DNA from 2 places in the Neobacillus oceani genome. Region 1 is predicted to be linked to the other one. Evidence: predicted binding sites of a transcription regulator. Region 1 holds the regulator's gene; the other holds the start of a gene.
The links. The regulator Rex, encoded in region 1, represses fermentation and respiration genes when NADH is low (regulators of the CRP and FNR family bind a similar motif). The targets are predictions, from matches to a motif close to TTGTGAAATATTTCACAA.
Positions count from the first base shown of each region.

Region 1 (11,114 bases):
ATGTAGACAAAATCCTTAGGAGCCATCCTAAGGGTTTTTCTAAGATATTGGACAGATTCCGGGTTTTCACCAGAAACGTCCGATGTAAGCAGCGTATCGGAAACAATTTTAGGATCTCCCGAAAAGAATCCAGTGTTTCCACCAGAATTAAGTACGTAGTTGTATATATAGATTTATAAAACACATTCCTTAAAAGGTGATTGAATGGAACCACTTGTATTTGAATATAAATCTTCCTCGACGGAGGAGACAGTCATTTTGGCCAAAAGGCTGGGGGGCATGCTGGAGCCGGGCGATGTTTTAACATTGGAGGGCGATCTTGGTGCGGGAAAAACGACATTCACCAAGGGTCTTGCCCAAGGGCTTGGAATAAAGAGGATGGTCAACAGCCCGACGTTTACAATCATTAAGGAATATCATGGCAGGCTGCCATTGTATCATATGGATGTTTACAGGGTTACGAACGAGAGCGAGGACCTCGGTTTTGATGAGTATTTCGAAGGCGAGGGTGTCACAGTTGTTGAATGGGCACACTTAATAGGGGATCAGCTGCCTGAAAACCGACTGGAGATTCAGCTGTATCATGAACCGAATGGTGGAAGGAGAATTCTTTTTAAGCCAAAGGGTTACAGATACGAGAGATTATGTGAGGAGTTTTTTTATGAAGATCTTGGCAATTGATACGTCCAATTATCCGCTTGGCGTTGCTGTTGTCGACGGGGATAAAGTCGTCGCAGAATACATCACAAATGTGAAACGGAACCATTCGGTAAGGATCATGCCTGCCATCGATTCCGCCATGAAGGAAGCTGAATTGAGGCCAGCCGATTTAAATAAAATTGTCGTTGCCGAGGGGCCTGGTTCCTATACAGGGGTGAGGATAGGCGTGACGATCGCTAAAACATTGGCGTGGACACTCGGCATCCCGCTTTCCGGAGTGTCCAGCCTTGAGGTGCTTGCAATGGCTGGGCGGTATTTCAATGGCTATATTGCCCCTGTTTTTGATGCCCGCAGAGGCCAGGTATATACAGGGCTATATAAATTTGAAAACGGCCAATTGGGAGTGGTCGAATCTGACCGCCTTGTTTTGATGAGTGACTGGGCAGAAAACCTCGCTGGCTTACAGGAGAAAACCTTGTTTGTCGGTAACGATGTTTCTCTGCATTTAGAAGCAATCACTAGTAAAATGGGAGAAAAGGCAGTTATTTCAGCTCCAACCGAAAGAAATCCGCGACCATCCGAACTAGCGCTTCTTGGTAAAAACAAACCTGATGCCGATGTTCATTCATTTGTCCCTAATTATATTCGCCTGGCGGAAGCGGAAGCAAAATGGCTTGAATCAAGGGGCGAATCACATGAGTAACCACACGGCCGACAGCAATGGATTATTTACGTTCCGGTTTATGCGGGAAGAAGATATCGACCAAATCATGATTGTGGAACAGGAATCATTTACTCTGCCCTGGAGCAGGGAGGCATTTTACAATGAATTGCACCACAATCAATACGCTGTGTATATTGTCCTTGAAGATGAAGGCAAAATCATTGGCTATGGAGGGGCTTGGGTTGTGCTGGATGAGGCGCATATCACCAATATAGCAGTCTTGCCTCAATACCGGGGCAGGAAGCTTGGCGAAGCGCTCTTGAAAAAGGTTCTTGACGTGGCAAGGGAGAATGGCGCGGAGACTGCAACCCTTGAAGTTCGAGTATCCAACACGCCCGCCAGGTCATTATACAAGAAAATGGGTTTTCAGGAAGGCGGTATAAGGAAAAAATACTATACCGACAACCAGGAAGACGGAATCGTTATGTGGGTGAAATTATGAGTAAAGATCAATTGATCTTGGGAATTGAGACAAGCTGTGACGAGACAGCGATAGCAATCGTAAGGAATGGCCGGGAAATCGCCGCGAATGTTGTGGCTTCTCAAATTGAGAGCCATAAGCGTTTCGGCGGGGTCGTGCCTGAAATCGCCTCCCGCCACCATGTAGAAGAAATAACAATCGTCCTTGAAGAGGCTCTTAAACAGGCGGAAGTGAAGATGGAAGACATCGATGCCATTGCTGTTACAGAAGGCCCGGGACTGGTCGGCGCTCTGCTGATTGGTGTAAATGCGGCCAAGGCACTCGCTTTTGCCCATCAAAAGCCGCTTGTTCCTGTCCATCATATTGCGGGCCATATTTACGCGAACAGGCTGCTAACGGAGATGAAATTCCCGCTTTTGTCCCTGGTTGTATCCGGCGGGCATACCGAGCTTGTTTATATGAAAGAACATGGGCATTTTGAAGTAATCGGAGAGACAAGGGATGACGCGGCGGGCGAGGCTTATGACAAAGTGGCCAGAGTCCTGAATATGCCTTACCCTGGTGGGCCGCATATTGACCGGCTGGCCCATGAAGGTATAGCTGTCATTCCGTTGCCGCGTGCATGGCTTGAAGAAGGTTCGTATGATTTTAGCTTCAGCGGCTTAAAATCGGCCGTTATCAATACTGTCCATAATGCAGAACAGCGTGGAGAGTCAATTGCACCTGAAGACCTGGCAGCCAGCTTCCAGGAAAGTGTCATTGAGGTTCTTGTTGAAAAAACAGTCCGGGCGGCGAATGAATATGGTGTGGGACAGGTACTGCTTGCAGGAGGAGTTGCGGCCAACAAGGGGCTGAGGAAGGCTCTTGAGGAGGCGTTTGGCAAAAGTGAAGGAATAGAGCTTGTCATTCCGCCATTGTCGCTTTGCACGGACAATGCGGCCATGATTGCGGCAGCGGGGAGCGTTATGTTTGAAAAAGGCATCCGGGGAAGCCTGGCTTTAAATGCAAACCCGGGCCTTGATATTGAAAAATATAATTGACATTGTAGGGCAGCGAAAATATTTCGCAGCCCTTTTTGCTGTGGATAAAAATTTTTCTCGCATTCACCGCTTTGTGGATAAGCACGGGTGTTCCTGTTGATAATGTGGATAAAAACGATGGGTTCTGTGGATAAAGTGGATAAGTCCGTTGATAACTGATATAACAGCAATTTTATTGTGTATAAAAATGTGGAAAAGCGCAGGGAAGCCCCGCGCTTTAGTCAGCAAGTTCCGCCCATTGTTCCATTAACTGATCTAGTTCCTGGCGGGCTTTATCATTTTCAGTGTTAATAACAAGTACCCTTTCGTGGTCCTGATAAACCTCCGGATCACAAAGAAGCGATTCGTTTTCTTCAATAAGCGCTTCGAGTTCTTCAATTTTGGCTTCAATCTCTTCCAGCTTCCGTTTTCGCTGCCGCTCAAGTTTCTTGGATTCCTTATCCTGCTGGAACGTATTTTTGGCGGCAGGAGTTTCGGTAACCGATGCAGAAGCGGCCTTTTCCATCGCTAAAAGCTCAGCCATTTCCTGTTTCTTTTCGAGAAAATAATCATAATCGCCGAGATATTCCACGCAGCCATCCGTTTTCAGTTCCAGAACCTTTGTTGCGATCCGATTGATAAAATAACGGTCATGTGACACGAACAGGATTGTGCCGGGATAATCGATAAGCGCATTTTCGAGAACCTCCTTACTGTCAAGGTCAAGGTGGTTGGTCGGTTCGTCGAGGATAAGGAAATTCGCCTTTTGCAGCATCAATTTGGCCAGGGCGAGGCGCGCCTTTTCACCCCCGCTTAAAGTGGAAACGGGCTTGAGGACATCATCTCCGGAAAAAAGGAAGTTTCCGAGAACTGTTCGGATCTCTTTTTCAGTTTTCAGAGGGTACTCGTCCCAAAGCTCATTCATGACCCGCTTATTCGACCTAAGATTGGCTTGTTCCTGGTCGTAATAGCCTATCATGACGTTTGTACCGTAGTGGATTGAGCCCGCGTGTGCCGGAAGGTTTTTTATAATCGTTTTGAGCAAGGTTGATTTCCCGATTCCGTTAGGTCCGACAAGCGCGATGCTGTCACCCTTTGTGATGGAAAAAGAAAGGTCCGCTGCAACCGGAGCTTCATATCCGACGGCAAGGGCATCAACAAGCAAAACGTCATTGCCGCTTTGCCGCTCGATTTCAAACGAAAAGGTGGCCGATTTTTCATCTCCTGAAGGCCGGTCCATCAGCTCCATCTTCTCGAGTTTTTTCCTCCTGCTTTGGGCGCGTTTAGTCGTTGAGGCCCTGGCAAGATTCCGCTGGATGAACTCTTGGAGTTTAGCCACCTCATCCTGCTGCTTTTCATACTGCTTTAAATCACGCTCATAGTTTTCCGCCTTTTGAACAAGGTAGGAACTGTAGTTGCCAACAAACCGGTGGATTTGCCGGCGGGACAATTCGTATACCTGATTGACGACCTTGTCGAGGAAGTATCGGTCATGGGAAACAATGAGAATTGCGCCATGATAATTTTGCAAGTACAACTCAAGCCATGAAAGTGTTTCAATATCAAGGTGATTCGTGGGCTCGTCCAATATAAGGATGTCGGGTTTCCCTAGCAGCAGCTTCCCGAGCGCCAGGCGTGTTTTCTGGCCGCCGCTCAGGCTTGAGATACTTGTTGAATAATCAAAGGTATGGAAGTTGAGTCCATGGAGCACGGAACGGATATCCGCCTCATACTGGTACCCCCCCATCTCCTTGTATCGGACCTGCAGTTCGTCATAATCCTTTAAAACTCTTTCGTATTTACTGGAATTGCCGATAATGGACGGATCCGCCATTTGCCCTTCCAGTTCCCTTAACGAAGCCTCAAGCTTACGGACTGGTTCGAAAACCTTCAACATTTCATCCCAAATCGACAAGGAGGATTCGAGACCCGTATTTTGCGCGAGATAGCCGATGGTAACATCTTTCGGTTTAATGATTTCGCCGCCATCATGTCCGATATGGCCGGCGATTATTTTGAGGAGCGTCGATTTCCCCGCGCCATTCCTGCCGACCAGGGCAACGCGGTCCCTGTTTTGGAGCTCAAGCTTTATGTTCGATAAAATTAATTCAGCGCCATAGTATTTTTCAAGGTTATTCACTTGAAGCAAAATCATTCTTTTCACCCCATTACTATCTAGAGTGTAACCCATAAGGGGTTGCTCGGCAATGAGTGAACCATCCTCCAGGTATGGTTTTCCGCTGATGGTTTAAGCTCGTATGACAGGGGAAAAGGAGCTAAATATGACAATTTTTTAAAAATATTGGGACTTAATCTCGTGAAAAGCTAAAAAACAATGGAACATATGTGAAACATGGAACAAAGAGCATACACAATTACCTGAAAATAGTGTATTATTTTTATAACTCATAGAACTGAACTATAGGGAAAAGGTTAGAAAAACGGCCAGGGCCCCATTCGGGAAAACGGGGTCGATCTGCCAGGTTGTTCCGTTTTTGGGAAAGGAGTTTTTAGGATGGCTGAATTTACGCATTTCAATGAAGAGGGCAGAGCAAAAATGGTCGATGTCAGCGATAAGCCGGAAACAGCCAGGACGGCAATCGCCCGCTCAAGCATAACTGTAAATCGAGACATTTATGAAAGAATAACGAATAATGAGATGAAAAAGGGTGATGTGCTGGCGGTGGCCCAGGTAGCCGCTGTTATGGCAGCAAAGAAAACATGGGAAATCATCCCAATGTGTCACCCCATCCCGCTGACAGGGGTAGACATCACTTTCAGGTGGGAAGAGGAAGAAGCAGGACATAAGCTGATGATTTCTGCTTCAGTTAAGACGAAAGGAAATACTGGCGTGGAAATGGAAGCGCTAACTGCTGCTTCCATCTGCGCATTGACTATATACGATATGTGCAAAGCCGTTGACAAAGGAATGGTAATCGGGCCTACCTATCTTGTTGAAAAAACAGGCGGCAAGCATGGCGATTTTAAACGAGAACAAGAGGTCCAGTAAACAAGATTTCCCGCGAATGGCCAGGGGCCTGCGAGAAAAATTAAACCGGGGCAGGGGATCAATGGTGACTGAAACAATGAAAATACCGCAGGCAACCGCCAAAAGGCTGCCGTTATATTACAGATTTTTAAAGAATTTGCATTCCTCTGGGAAGCAGAGAGTTTCATCCGCGGAACTTAGCGAAGCGGTTAAAGTCGATTCGGCTACAATCCGAAGGGATTTTTCCTATTTTGGAGCCCTTGGCAAAAAGGGCTACGGCTATAACGTAAACTACTTGCTTGGGTTCTTTCGGAAGACGCTTGATCAGGATGAGCTTACAAAGGTCGCCCTTATCGGGGTAGGAAACCTTGGGACTGCCTTTTTGAACTACAATTTCCTGAAAAACAATAATACAAAAATCGAAGTAGCCTTTGACGTTGATCCCGATAAAGTGGGGACGAAAATTGGCAACGTCCCAATCCACAGCCTGGATGACCTTGAAGCGTACCTGAACAATGACAATGTTACGGTAGCGATTTTGACCATACCTGCTTCCGTTGCCCAGCCGATTACAGACAGGCTCGTTAAAACAAATGTGAAAGGAATTTTAAACTTCACGCCTGCGAGGCTGAATGTCCCGCGCTCCATCCGGGTCCATCATATCGACCTGGCTGTTGAATTGCAGTCGTTGATTTACTTCCTGAAAAATTATCCCGGAGCGGACTTTTCCGAAGAAGCAGAAGAAGCAAAAAAGTGAGCCTAAAAGGGGCTCACTTTTTTTGAATTCGTTTTAGCTTGTAATGTAAACCGATCATCCTTATGCCCGCCCCGAAATCAAAGGTGGCCAAAATAACGAGGAGATAGGAAAAGAAACCCCAGCCTTCGTCCCTTACGCTCCCAACTGCGAAATATGTAAACAAAATTCCGAGTAGGAGGTACACGATGCCGGAAAACAATGGTGATTGCCTCATAAAAACCCTCCGATAAAGTTTTGCATCTGTTCTGCTTCACGCAGGAATCTCTCAATTTCCTCACGGTAAATACTCTGCATCAAAACAACGAGCGTATTCATTATGACGTGCGCAATGATCGGAACAATGATCCGGTTTGTCCGGACATAAAGGAAAGCAAATGTGAATCCAATTGCCGAGTAAATCAGGATATGTTCAAATTCCATGTGCGCGGCTGCGAAGATAACGGAACTGATCAATGCGGAAACAAAGAAATTAAACCGCTTGTGAAGGCTGCCGAAAATGATTTTTCGGAACACGATTTCCTCAAGGATGGGGCCGATGACCGAACTGATGAGAATCACCGCGGGGAAATTGTCAATCATCCGCATGATTGAACGGGTGTTATCCGAACCCATTTTAATCCCAAGCATTTGCTCCACTATGGCGGCGGCCCATTGCGCGAAAAGGGCGAGGAAAATTCCGCCGACGGCCCATGAGATGGACTGTGGCAAATTTGCAGCGTTCCTGTTTTGAAGCGAGCTGGCCATTTCTTTTCGCAGGAGGAACAACGTAATCAGGAATGCCGACACAAAGCTGATTATCAGCCAGTAATTTAAGGCATACATCTGCGTTTCCTGGGGACTGTTCCCCGCGCTGGCAAGGACGATTGCCAAAAGGGGGACCCCCACCAGGCTCGAAAGCTGCATGACGATATATACAATAAGAATCCAACCGTATTCACGTTTCAAAATGGCAAGCTCCTTTATACTTTTTGCATCACTTTTCATTCTACTCACAAAGGCAAACTTATTTCAATCATGAAACCTTCCTGTATAGCCTTTGCCAAAGCGGACATACTCATAAGGTTGATTTTTTTTAAAAAAATTCATGCTTCGTGCTTGCAAAAAAAACGGGTTTTCATTATTATAATAATTGTGTTAGCACTCACCTGAACAGAGTGCTAATAAGCGACTACATAAAACCATTTGAGGAGGTTGTTTGAATTGTTAAGACCACTTGGCGATCGCATTATCATTGAGCTTGTCGAGTCTGAAGAAAAGACTGCAAGCGGCATTGTTTTGCCTGACACTGCAAAGGAAAAGCCGCAGGAGGGCAAAGTTGTAGCAGTAGGTTCCGGCCGTGTTCTCGATAGCGGCGAGCGTGTAGCTCCGGAAGTATCTGTCGGCGACCGTATCATCTTCTCAAAATATGCCGGCACAGAAGTAAAGTACCAGGGAACTGAATACCTAATCCTTCGTGAAAGCGATATCCACGCCGTTATTGGCGAATAATTGCCTGAACTCAGGGCACATACCTAATTTTATCTGACTTGAGGAGGTTTTTGAACTATGGCAAAAGACATTAAGTTCAGTGAAGACGCGCGCCGCTCAATGCTTCGCGGTGTAGATGCTCTTGCAAATGCTGTTAAAGTCACGCTTGGGCCTAAAGGGCGCAACGTTGTTCTTGAGAAAAAATTCGGTTCACCGCTTATCACAAATGACGGTGTTACAATCGCGAAAGAAATCGAGCTTGAAGACGCATTCGAAAACATGGGTGCCAAGCTTGTTGCCGAAGTGGCAAGCAAAACAAACGATGTTGCCGGTGACGGTACAACGACTGCGACTGTCCTTGCGCAGGCAATGATCCGTGAAGGCCTGAAAAACGTAACCGCAGGCGCCAACCCAATGGTTCTCCGCAGGGGGATTGAAAAAGCGACAAAGGTTGCCGTTGAAGAATTGAAGGCAATTTCCAAGCCAATCGAAGGAAAAGAATCCATCGCCCAAGTTGCGGCGATTTCCGCTGACAACCCAGAAGTCGGCCAATTGATCGCTGAAGCAATGGAGCGCGTTGGCAACGATGGTGTTATTACGATTGAAGAATCAAAAGGTTTCGCTACCGAACTTGATGTAGTAGAAGGTATGCAATTCGACCGCGGATATGCATCTCCATATATGGTTACAGATTCCGATAAGATGGAAGCTGTCCTTGATAATCCGTATATCCTGATTACTGACAAGAAAATTTCCAGCATTCAGGAAATCCTTCCTGTCCTTGAGCAGGTTGTCCAGCAAGGCAAGCCGCTATTGCTGATTGCTGAAGATGTTGAAGGTGAAGCGCTTGCTACATTGGTAGTCAATAAGCTTCGTGGTACATTCAACGCTGTTGCTGTTAAGGCTCCTGGCTTCGGTGACCGCCGCAAAGCTATGCTTGAAGACATCGCTGCCCTTACTGGCGCCGAAGTTATCACAGAAGAGCTTGGCCGTGACCTTAAATCCGCAACAATCCAATCTCTTGGCCGTGCTTCCAAGGTTGTTGTTTCCAAAGAGAACACAACAATTGTTGAAGGCGCTGGAGACTCAGCTGCAATCGCTGGGCGAGTAAACCAAATCCGCGTTCAGCTTGAAGAAACAACTTCCGAGTTCGACCGTGAAAAGCTGCAGGAGCGCCTTGCGAAATTGGCTGGTGGCGTAGCTGTCATCAAGGTCGGCGCTGCAACTGAAACAGAATTGAAAGAGCGCAAGCTTCGTATCGAAGACGCCCTGAACTCAACTCGTGCTGCTGTTGAAGAAGGAATCGTGTCCGGCGGTGGCGTCGCCCTCTTGAACGTTTACAACAAAGTGGCTGAAATCCAGGTTGAAGGCGACGAGCAAACAGGCGTGAACATCGTACTTCGCGCTATGGAAGAGCCTGTCCGCACAATTGCGCAAAACGCAGGCCTCGAAGGCTCTGTCATCGTTGACCGCCTGAAGCGTGAAGAAATCGGCACTGGTTTCAACGCTGCTACTGGCGAATGGGTGAACATGATCGATGCCGGTATCGTTGACCCAACAAAGGTTACACGTTCCGCGCTTCAAAACGCTGCATCCGTTGCGGCTATGTTCCTGACAACTGAAGCAGTTGTTGCCGACAAGCCTGAGGAAAACAAAGGCGGCGGCATGCCTGACATGGGCATGGGCGGAATGGGCGGCATGATGTAATTAGGGTTTTGAAACCTTGTTATATCAACTTCTAATATGATAATATGCTTTTCTTGTCCTCGGATTGGTCCTCGTTTTATAAAAAACATGGAAACCTATGACAAAAAGCTAACTATAGGAGAAGGTCTTTCATCAGTTTGCTAAACTGTTGGGAGGCCTTTTCTTCCATATTATAAGAAGGTTCGTTAATAATATTGTCTCGAAATCTAGAATTCATGAAAAGGGCGCAATCCTTGAATAAGGATCAGCGCTCTTTTTCCATTTAAGGGCCAGATTATAGAGTAACCTTCGTGGGCAGTTTTTAACTCAATTAATACTTAATAATGATCATCTTATTTTTAATTTCATGACCCGATTCATGCCACGGAAATGCCACAACTTTGATACATTTTGTCGACTTAGGGACAAGACTTGCTCACCTCTATCCCGTCGGCCACCCTCAACTCGTCTCCCTCAATGCCGTCGAAAACGTTTTCCCTTATACAAAGATTCTTCCCGGCATCGATCCTTATGCCTTTGGCGGCCTGTCGAATGACGTTGCCCTTGATCCTGATGCCTGACGGGATTCCTTTGCCCCGTCCGTCAGCACCTCGGTCCTTGATGAGGCGGATGGCCCAGAACTTGTCAGTCCCACCAGTGATGTGGTTACCGTGCAACTTTGTGCCTGGCGCATTCCGGAGCTCGATGCCGACCCGCGAATCATCCCCAGCGGTGATCCTGTTGTCCTCAATGAGGGTGTCAGGAGTTCCCAGGATGACGAGGACTCCCTGACGGTTTCCAATCAAGTCGTTGGAGTGCACCCAGTTTCCAGGACCTGAGGCATCATGTTTGTTCTTTGCCCCGCCGGAATTGCCGAGCGCGATACCCGCCTTCTGCCCGCCAACGACCGTATTATCCCGGACCTCGTTCAGGTATTCACCCTCGCCATGCAGGTCGATGGCGTCGAGGATGCTGCCGGTAATGGTGTTCTCCGCCACGAGATTGTTGTGCGTAGGGAACTGCAGCAGAATGGCATGCCGCAAATGCCTGCCATTGAAGGTATTGCCGATGACGACGTTGTGCCTGGAATCGTTAGCGGCATTTGGGTCGTGCTGATCCGCTGAACCCTCGATAGCGATTCCATAGCCCTGTCCCCCGGGGCCAACAGCAGTTGCCTCACTTACAGAGTTTCCAGTGAGGGTCACTTCACGGCTGGCCTTGACGGAGATTCCGTGGCGCTTGAACCTGCGAATGCCCAGGTTCTCCACAAGGATCCGGGAACTGGCCTTCCCTTTGTGAGCTCCGAGGTAGATCCCATACATAGGACCTCCACCCGTGTCGCCGTTGTCGGGATCATCGCCGAGTGGTCCCTTATAACGGGAGGTAATAGT
Region 1 covers NZ_CP143543.1:244,654-255,767, forward strand. Annotated here, with positions in the region: gene tsaE (tRNA (adenosine(37)-N6)-threonylcarbamoyltransferase complex ATPase subunit type 1 TsaE) at 205-681, shown strand; gene tsaB (tRNA (adenosine(37)-N6)-threonylcarbamoyltransferase complex dimerization subunit type 1 TsaB) at 662-1,363, shown strand; gene rimI (ribosomal protein S18-alanine N-acetyltransferase) at 1,356-1,826, shown strand; gene tsaD (tRNA (adenosine(37)-N6)-threonylcarbamoyltransferase complex transferase subunit TsaD) at 1,823-2,845, shown strand; gene V1499_RS01410 (ABC-F family ATP-binding cassette domain-containing protein) at 3,063-4,979, opposite strand; gene moaC (cyclic pyranopterin monophosphate synthase MoaC) at 5,340-5,834, shown strand; gene V1499_RS01420 (redox-sensing transcriptional repressor Rex) at 5,896-6,570, shown strand; gene V1499_RS01425 (YdiK family protein) at 6,584-6,784, opposite strand; gene V1499_RS01430 (lysostaphin resistance A-like protein) at 6,781-7,515, opposite strand; gene groES (co-chaperone GroES) at 7,771-8,058, shown strand; gene groL (chaperonin GroEL) at 8,116-9,744, shown strand; gene V1499_RS01445 (right-handed parallel beta-helix repeat-containing protein) at 10,143-11,114, opposite strand, start outside.

Region 2 (8,137 bases), 1.8 Mb from region 1:
AACACGACGATTAGGCAATTAAGGCTGATCAATGGGAAAACAATGCTTGCTACACCTGTTTTCAGCGCGTAAAAATAGCTGCTGTAGCCGGCGATGCTTATCAAACCAACGATTGCGCCAATCTTTATTTCCTGCTTCCCGGCTTGCTCTTTTCCGGCAATAATCGCAATCAATAAATACAGGCCACCGCCGCCATACATCGAGATAAGAATACTGATTGAACTAATGCCCATTGTGGATCCAAGCTTCATTAAGATCCCGAGCGCGCCAAACGACAAAATCGCAAGAACGATCCTGTATATCCACGCATAGTAATCGGATTTTCCTTCTTTCCTGGCCGGGGTGTACTGGATGGCTGCCACGGATGAAAGGATAATCAAGATCCCGACCCATTGCATCGTGCTGATGTGTTCATGGAAAATGAGTGCCGCGCTTAAGACTGGAAACACCGCATTTGACGAGATGATAGGCGATGTCAGGCTTGCCGGTCCCTTTTCATAGGCCTTCGACATCTGGATATTGCCATTTGCATTCAGGATTCCGATCGCCGCGCCGAGCACGATTGAAATGAACGAAACGTTTAAGCCTCCAGCTGCTAGCCCATACCCTAACGACAGGATAAATGCGGTTAAATAAAAGAAAATTTGCAGCGAAACTTTTGAATACCCTTTTCCGGTACTCCATTTGAAGATTGCATTATTCACCCCGAAACAAACCGTTGTCACGATTGCCCCAACGAACCACATGCCGAGCCTTCTCTCTTACACTATGTATTTGTTAAATTACTTTTTAAGTATAGTGAATTATCAGAGAAAAATCGACAACATTTTTTTCAAAAAAGTGAACGATTTATGTCGGACGTTGCGGACAGCCAGCTATAAGGCAAAGTGTCAGATAAACTCCTTTAATTAAGAGAATCAAACCACCCGCTGATGGAAAATCTACTATGGGTATTATTCTTCCATACTACCGATTTCTTTGAACGCTTGTTGCAAGGTTGCTTTAATGGTAACATTCCTGAAGTCGATGCCCATCTTGATGACAGTTTGCGCAATTTCCGGCCTGATTCCTGTCAGGATTGACTTAACACCCAGAAGTTCAAGGGCGTTGATGACCTTGAACAATTGGTCGGCAACCATTGTGTCGACGATCATCACGCCGGAAAGATCGAAAAAGAGCGTTGTCAGCTTTAGCCTTACAGCCGCCTCAAGCGCTTCTTCCATTATCAACTGGGCCCTTTCCGTATCGATGTTCCCGATCAGGGGCAGGATTGCGATTCCATTCATGAGAGGGACAACCGGTACCGAAAGCTCAAGGAAAGCCGTTTTTGATGCTTCGAGATTCTTCTTATAATAATGGACATATGTGAGGCTGAAGCAATAGACCGCATGGTCAAGAAGCGGATCGATTTTTCTCGAAACAGCAAAGACTGTCTTGATGGACATGTTGTGTTTCTCAATCTCCTCCTCCAACGCATCAATGATAAACATCCGGTAATAGCTCGTATCTTTCAGCGCTTCATTAAGAGGAATGCCCAAACTGTAAGTAAATTCCCCCGTTTCCCTTCCCCATTGTTCAATCCTCCCATAGGCTTCTTCCTTGCTCAAGCCATGCAAGAGAGTTTCGGCAAAATGGGAGATAAAGTTTGCCCTAATCGCAATAATTTCATCCACATTAATCATGGATGACAGAAGCTGCCTTTGCTCGAATGTTGCTTCCGAAAGCCTGATTTCGTGGACCTTCTTGGCGATGTCAAATCTTCGCTCAAATAATTTTTTCCCAAGCAAAAGAAAATCTTTATCCATATACGCCTCCGAGTGATTGATTTTACCTCAATGTTACAAGCAATCTTTAAGTTTCACAAATTATTCGTTTTTTCAACCAGGTCTGCGCCCCATCGTCTGGAAAGAAAGAAATCCACCACAAATTGAAACCCAATTTGCCCATATAATAGGGAAAGGAAGGAAACTATTTTACAATTATTGTTTTCATATTTTGTTCACAATTACCCCGCCAACCTTCACATCTATCTATGTTAAAATAGCGTTGACCTATATGTGTGATAAATGTCACAACAAGGAGCCATTTATATTCGGCGTTTACATATTTATGGAACCGCTGGATAATAGTTTGTGATTAATTGAACATATCGTTTTACGAGAAAAGGAGATGAAAAAGTGAGAAAGGTAAAGGGAGTCATTGCATTTTTGCTTTCTGTTTTTACCATTTCCATTTTGGCAGGCTGTGAAAACAACATGGTTGTATTTAACCCACAGGGCCCTGTCGCTAGGGAAATCACGGGGTTAATCAACTACTCGATCGTGTTGATGCTTCTTGTCGTAGGTGTTGTTTTTGCCCTGTTCATTTATATTGTCTGGAAGTATCGCGAACGCAAGGACAATATGGATTATGAACCACCTGAGGAGCATGGGAGCGTAGTCCTGGAAACAATTTGGACCGCCATCCCAATCATTATTATCATCGCATTGACCATTCCCACTATAAAAACAATTTATGCGACTGAAAAGATACCTAAAGGCTACGAAAATCAGGAACCGCTTGTCATTAAAGTGACATCAGCCGACTGGAAATGGATCTTCAGCTATCCGGAACAGGGAATTGAGACGGTTAACTATGTAAACATCCCTGAGGACAGGCCGATTGATTTCAAATTGACATCAGCTGGAACAATGAACAGCTTCTGGATCCCGGCTCTTGCCGGGCAAAAGTATTCAATGGCCAAAGCGGAAACCCAGCTGTATCTTGTTGCCGACAATCCTGGCTCCTATGTCGGAAAAAACAGTAACTTTAACGGGCGTGGTTTCGCTGAACAGCAATTCGAAGTCCAGGCCATGACCCATGAAGACTTCGACAAATGGGTGAAGGAAGTACAGGAAACTGCTCCTAAACTCACTAAAGAAGAGTATTTAAAGAAGCTTGAGCCTTCCCACCTTGGACGGGAAACGTACTCCAATACCCATCTTGAATGGGTAGACCATTCAGACAGCAATTCGAAAAACTATTTGAACCCGGAAATGTATGACCGCGGCCACGGATGGCCTGGGAAAATTTTCGAAGACGAGAACAACTACAAAAATAAAGATGCAGGAACTGTAGAATCGGAACATCACCAGGATCACGGTTCCCATTCAAAAGAATCAGACGGAGGTGAGCATAGTGGGCATTAAATGGGATGAATTTTTTGTAACGGGCGACCCACTGATTTTTGCCTCGCAAATTGCTATTGCCCTGACTTCCATCGGGATTGTTGCAGCCCTTACTTATTTCAAAAAATGGAGATGGCTTTGGGACAACTGGCTGACGACGGTCGACCATAAGAAAATCGGGATTATGTACATCCTTGTCGGGATCCTGATGTTCTTCCGCGGCGGCGTCGACGGCTTGATGATGAGAACCCAAACGGCCGTACCTGAAAATACGTTTTTGGATGCTCAGCACTATAATGAAGTGTTTACGACACACGGCGTCATCATGATTTTGTTCGTTGCTATGCCTCTTTTGGTTGGCCTAATGAACTTTGCCGTCCCTCTCCAGATTGGCGCAAGGGACGTAGCCTTCCCGCAGCTGAACGCACTCAGCTTCTGGCTGACCTTCAGCGGTGCGATGCTTTTCAACATAAGCTTTATCATCGGCGGTTCACCTGACGCGGGCTGGACGTCCTACTTCCCGCTCGCCGGCAAGGAATTCAGTCCGGGCATCGCGAACAATTTCTATGCCGTATCCCTGCAAATCGCCGGGGCCGGTACACTGATGACTGGTATCAACTTTGTCGTCACCATCCTTAAAATGCGTACGAAAGGCATGACCTTGTTAAGGATGCCGATGTTCACCTGGACAACGTTCATCACGTCCATTATTATCACAGCAAGCTTCCCGATCTTTACGGTTGCCCTTGCACTCATGACATTCGACCGGGTTTTCGGAACACATTTCTTCACGGTTTCCGGCGGCGGTATCGACATGCTTTGGGCGAACCTGTTCTGGCTTTGGGGTCACCCTGAAGTTTATATCGTTGTCCTGCCAGCATTCGGAATGCTGTCAGACATCATTTCAACTTTTGCGAGAAAAACGCTTTATGGCTATAAATCAATGGTCGCTTCCATTGTCATGATTTCCGTATTGAGCATGCTCGTCTGGGTCCACCACTTCTATACGATGGGCAACAGCCCGGCGGCGAACTCGATCTTCTCGATTACAACAATGGCAATCGCGATTCCGACCGGGGTTAAAGTATTCAACTGGCTATTCACAATGCGGAAAGGCCGTATCCGGTTCACTGTGCCGATGATGTGGTCGCTCGCATTCGTGCCAACATTCGTTATTGGAGGGGTAACCGGCGTAATGCTTGGAATGGCCGCAGCCGATTATCAGTACCATAATACATTGTTCCTTGTGGCGCATTTCCACTACGTCCTGATTCCGGGAGTTGTGTACCCAATCTTTGCCGGATTGTACTACTGGTGGCCAAAAATGTTCGGCTATATGCTGAACGAACGGATCGGCAAATGGAATTTCTGGTTGTTCAACATCGGTTTCAACATGACATTTATGCCAATGTTCTTCCTTGGCCTTGACGGAGCGGTACGCCGCGCGTACACGTATTCAGCTGAAACAGGCTTCGGCCCGCTCATGATGGTTTCCGCTATCGGGGCGTTTGTTCTAGCGGCGGGCTTCGCAGCGCTTTGCTACAACATTTACTACAGCGCGCGCTACGCTGACCGGAATGTCGGCAACGACCCATGGGATGCCAGGACGCTCGAATGGGCGACTGCGACACCAGTTCAACATTACAATTTTGCAAAAATCCCAGAAGTCAAGTCACTTGATACTTTCTGGCATATGAAAAAGAACAATGAACTTCAGCCTTTAAAAGATTCAGAGGTAGAGGAAATCCATATGCCAAGCAATTCCTGGATTCCAATCTACATGGGCTTTATCTTCGGGGTCTCGGGCTTCCTGCTCGTCTTCGAATGGACAATCGCAGCAGGTATTGTCGGACTTGGCATATTTGCAGGAATGGCCTTCCGTTCATTTGACTATAACGATGGCTACCATGTCCCTAAGGACGAAATCATCGAGACCGAGCGCAAGTGGAGAAAATTCGGCAAAGGAGTGAAGAGCCATGTCAGCTAATGCAAACACAGCATCATTGCCGCTTGAACTGCAAACCGAACAAAACAGGATGAACATCCTCGGCTTCTGGCTCTTCCTTGGAGCTGAGATCGTCCTTTTTTCGACACTCTTCGCGGTATACGGGGTATTGGGCCAACGCTATGCAGGCGGCCCGACCCAGCAGGATATTTTTATCGTCAGGGATGTCTTAATCCAAACGTTCCTTCTGTTAACAAGTAGTTTCACCATGGGCATCGCGATTTACGAAATGCGCCGGAGTAATATGAAAGGATTGATCCTCTGGTTAGTCCTGACACTCCTTCTCGGCGCAGGATTCCTATTCATGGAAATCCGCGAATTCATCCATTACGTCGATTTAGGCGCGACCTGGCAGACAAGCGCGTTCCTATCAAGCTTCTTTGTCCTGCTTGGAACGCACGGTCTCCACGTGTCAATCGGAATCGGCTGGGCTATCCTGTTGATTATCCAGCTGAAGAAGCGCGGCCTTACACCGATTACTGCCCGTAAAGCATTTATCTTCGGCTTATACTGGCACTTCCTTGATGTCGTATGGATTTTCATTTTTACATTCGTGTATTTAGCAGGGTTGGTGAATTAAATGAATCATCAAGAGAATCGTTTTCCTATCAGCCATGTCATTGGATTTCTCATGTCGCTTGTCCTGACACTCGGGGCGGCGTGGGTGGCACTGAAGACCTCCCTTCCACCTAACACGATCATGTGGTTTATCGGCACGCTTGCATTCGTGCAGGCCGCCATCCAACTGTTCTTGTTCATGCATCTAAGGGAAGGTGAAGACCGCAAGGCGAATGTCATCAACATGGCCTATGCATTCTTCCTGGCCTTCGTCATTGTGGCGGGTTCAATCTGGGTCCTCACGTCCGGCCACTCCCACTGATTTTTCTTTATTGTTTGTAAAAAAAGCAGGCTTCCCTCTGGGTCGCCTGCTTTTGTCATCTTACGGGGTATTATTGATAATTGCCGTTTCCCTTCCCCATTAAATGATGCATTTGTTGGGAAACTCTTTTGAAAACCTCTGCATTTCATGCGATGATGACAACACACGCTCAGCCCAAGCTGCTTCATTCACGATGAAGACAATTTTAAGGGGAGAATCACTCCAAACGTGTCTTCATAACCTTGATGAAGACACTTTCAAAGGGAATATCGCTCCGAACCTGTCTTCATAACCTCGATGAAGACACTTTCAAGGGGAATATCACTCCGAACCTGTCTTCATAACCTCGATGAAGACACTTTCAAGATGCAGATTACTCCAAAACTGTCTTCATAACCTCGATGAAGACACTTTCAAGGGGAATATCACTTCAAAACTGTCTTCATAACCTTGATGAAGACACTTTCAAGGGGAATATCACTCCGAACCTGTCTTCATAACCTCGATGAAGACACTTTCAAGATGAAGATTACTCCCAAACTGTCTTCATAACCTCGGTGAAGACGCTTTCAAAAAAAGTAACATCCGAAACTGTTTTCATACCATTCTAAGAATCTCTCATCTCCGCCCACCTTTAATCAGCCGCAGCTGCGGGACGCTGCCTTCCTTTTTAAACAGTGAGTAAAGCCCAAAATTGAATAAAGCTAGGAAAAAAGACAATACCATATGCTGGTATGCATGCTTCATCATAAGGACAACGAAACTAGCCACACAAAAAAACCCAATCGCTAGATAAAAGAATTTTAAAACCCGGCCCATTCCTTCACCCTCTTCTTTCCTTCCTTTTTTCCTATATTAACAGAATAAATAGTATTTTGTCACAGAATGTTCACATTTATAGAAATTTTTGTTGGGAAAGTTTCCTTTCGAGCAATTCACCTAACCGACATATTCTGGTTTTCTTTTCACTTTTTTCCTCGAAAAAAGAAGGGTTTTGCCATAATCTATAGAAATAGGAATTGTATCAAAAAAAGGGAGGCGTCAATTTGAAAAGAAAATTGTTGTCTGTTTTATTTAGCGGAGCACTTGCTTTTGGCGTATTTGCTGTACCGGGAAATGCGGTCAAGGCTGCAGAAGAACCATGTGATTGCCATTCCTGGGTACCGATTTCAGGAGCCGAGCGGAATAAAGAAGTCGCAGGGTTATTAAGAAGTGATGCTTTTAAAGATAAGAAGGCGGAATTGTGGTCCAAAGGCTACAACTGGAACGGAGCCCACTCTATAGAAGTAATAAACCCATTTCCACAGTTAGTTATGGTCATGGTTCCATTTGTGAATCCGGTTGGAGAAGTAGAACAACATGTCTTTATTAATGGAGAATATGCAGGATCAGTACCACAATGATAAAAGTAAACGAAAATCCAGGAACGGCGAATCGCCGTTCCTTTTTTTGGCCAAAAATTCAATATGTTACTTAATCCTGTGATATAATAAGATTATGTAACATCAAGTTTTTTGTGTTGCTCTAAAAAGTTCGCGTTGTCATTAGATGGTCATTTTAAGATGTTTTCTCACGGTGCTGGTACCCCCATCTTTAAAATTCAGCAGTATCACGACTCCCCTTCTTCTACGTTCGAACAAAAATCACTTGGCGCGATTCCCATTCTTGTTGGCTTTTTTCTAATTTACTTTTCATACGAGGAGGGATTTTATGACGATCACTGTCAGTATCATCTTATTGGTTTATTTAATCATCGTGGCGTTGGGATATATGGCTTCGATTTATGTATCCACAAGCAGCCGGACCGGTTTATTAATCATTAACAAATCGTATACAAACGCATTTTTCGTCCTGTTCAGTATGATTGCCCTCGTTGTAATTGGGATTGCCCTTCCGTTTGTCCCCGTTGATAAAAGCTATGCGGCTGGGTTAATTCTTGGCAGCAAATTCATTTCAATCATTACCCTTTTTATTAGCTTGTATGTGTTGAGCAGGAAGTATTTAAAGGACCCTCCCATTTCCTAAAAAAAATCGACATTTTTTGCGTTTATCGTTTTGTTATGTAACTTAACTTATGATAAAATC
Region 2 covers NZ_CP143543.1:2,049,390-2,057,526, reverse strand. Annotated here, with positions in the region: gene V1499_RS10200 (EamA family transporter) at 1-746, opposite strand, end outside; gene V1499_RS10195 (STAS domain-containing protein) at 954-1,805, opposite strand; gene qoxA (cytochrome aa3 quinol oxidase subunit II) at 2,178-3,188, shown strand; gene qoxB (cytochrome aa3 quinol oxidase subunit I) at 3,178-5,154, shown strand; gene qoxC (cytochrome aa3 quinol oxidase subunit III) at 5,144-5,752, shown strand; gene qoxD (cytochrome aa3 quinol oxidase subunit IV) at 5,753-6,052, shown strand; gene V1499_RS10170 (hypothetical protein) at 7,099-7,455, shown strand; gene V1499_RS10165 (hypothetical protein) at 7,763-8,077, shown strand.
Region 2: qoxA (cytochrome aa3 quinol oxidase subunit II) is a predicted target of Rex. The motif match lies at 2,058-2,075, and genes of this name have one in related genera.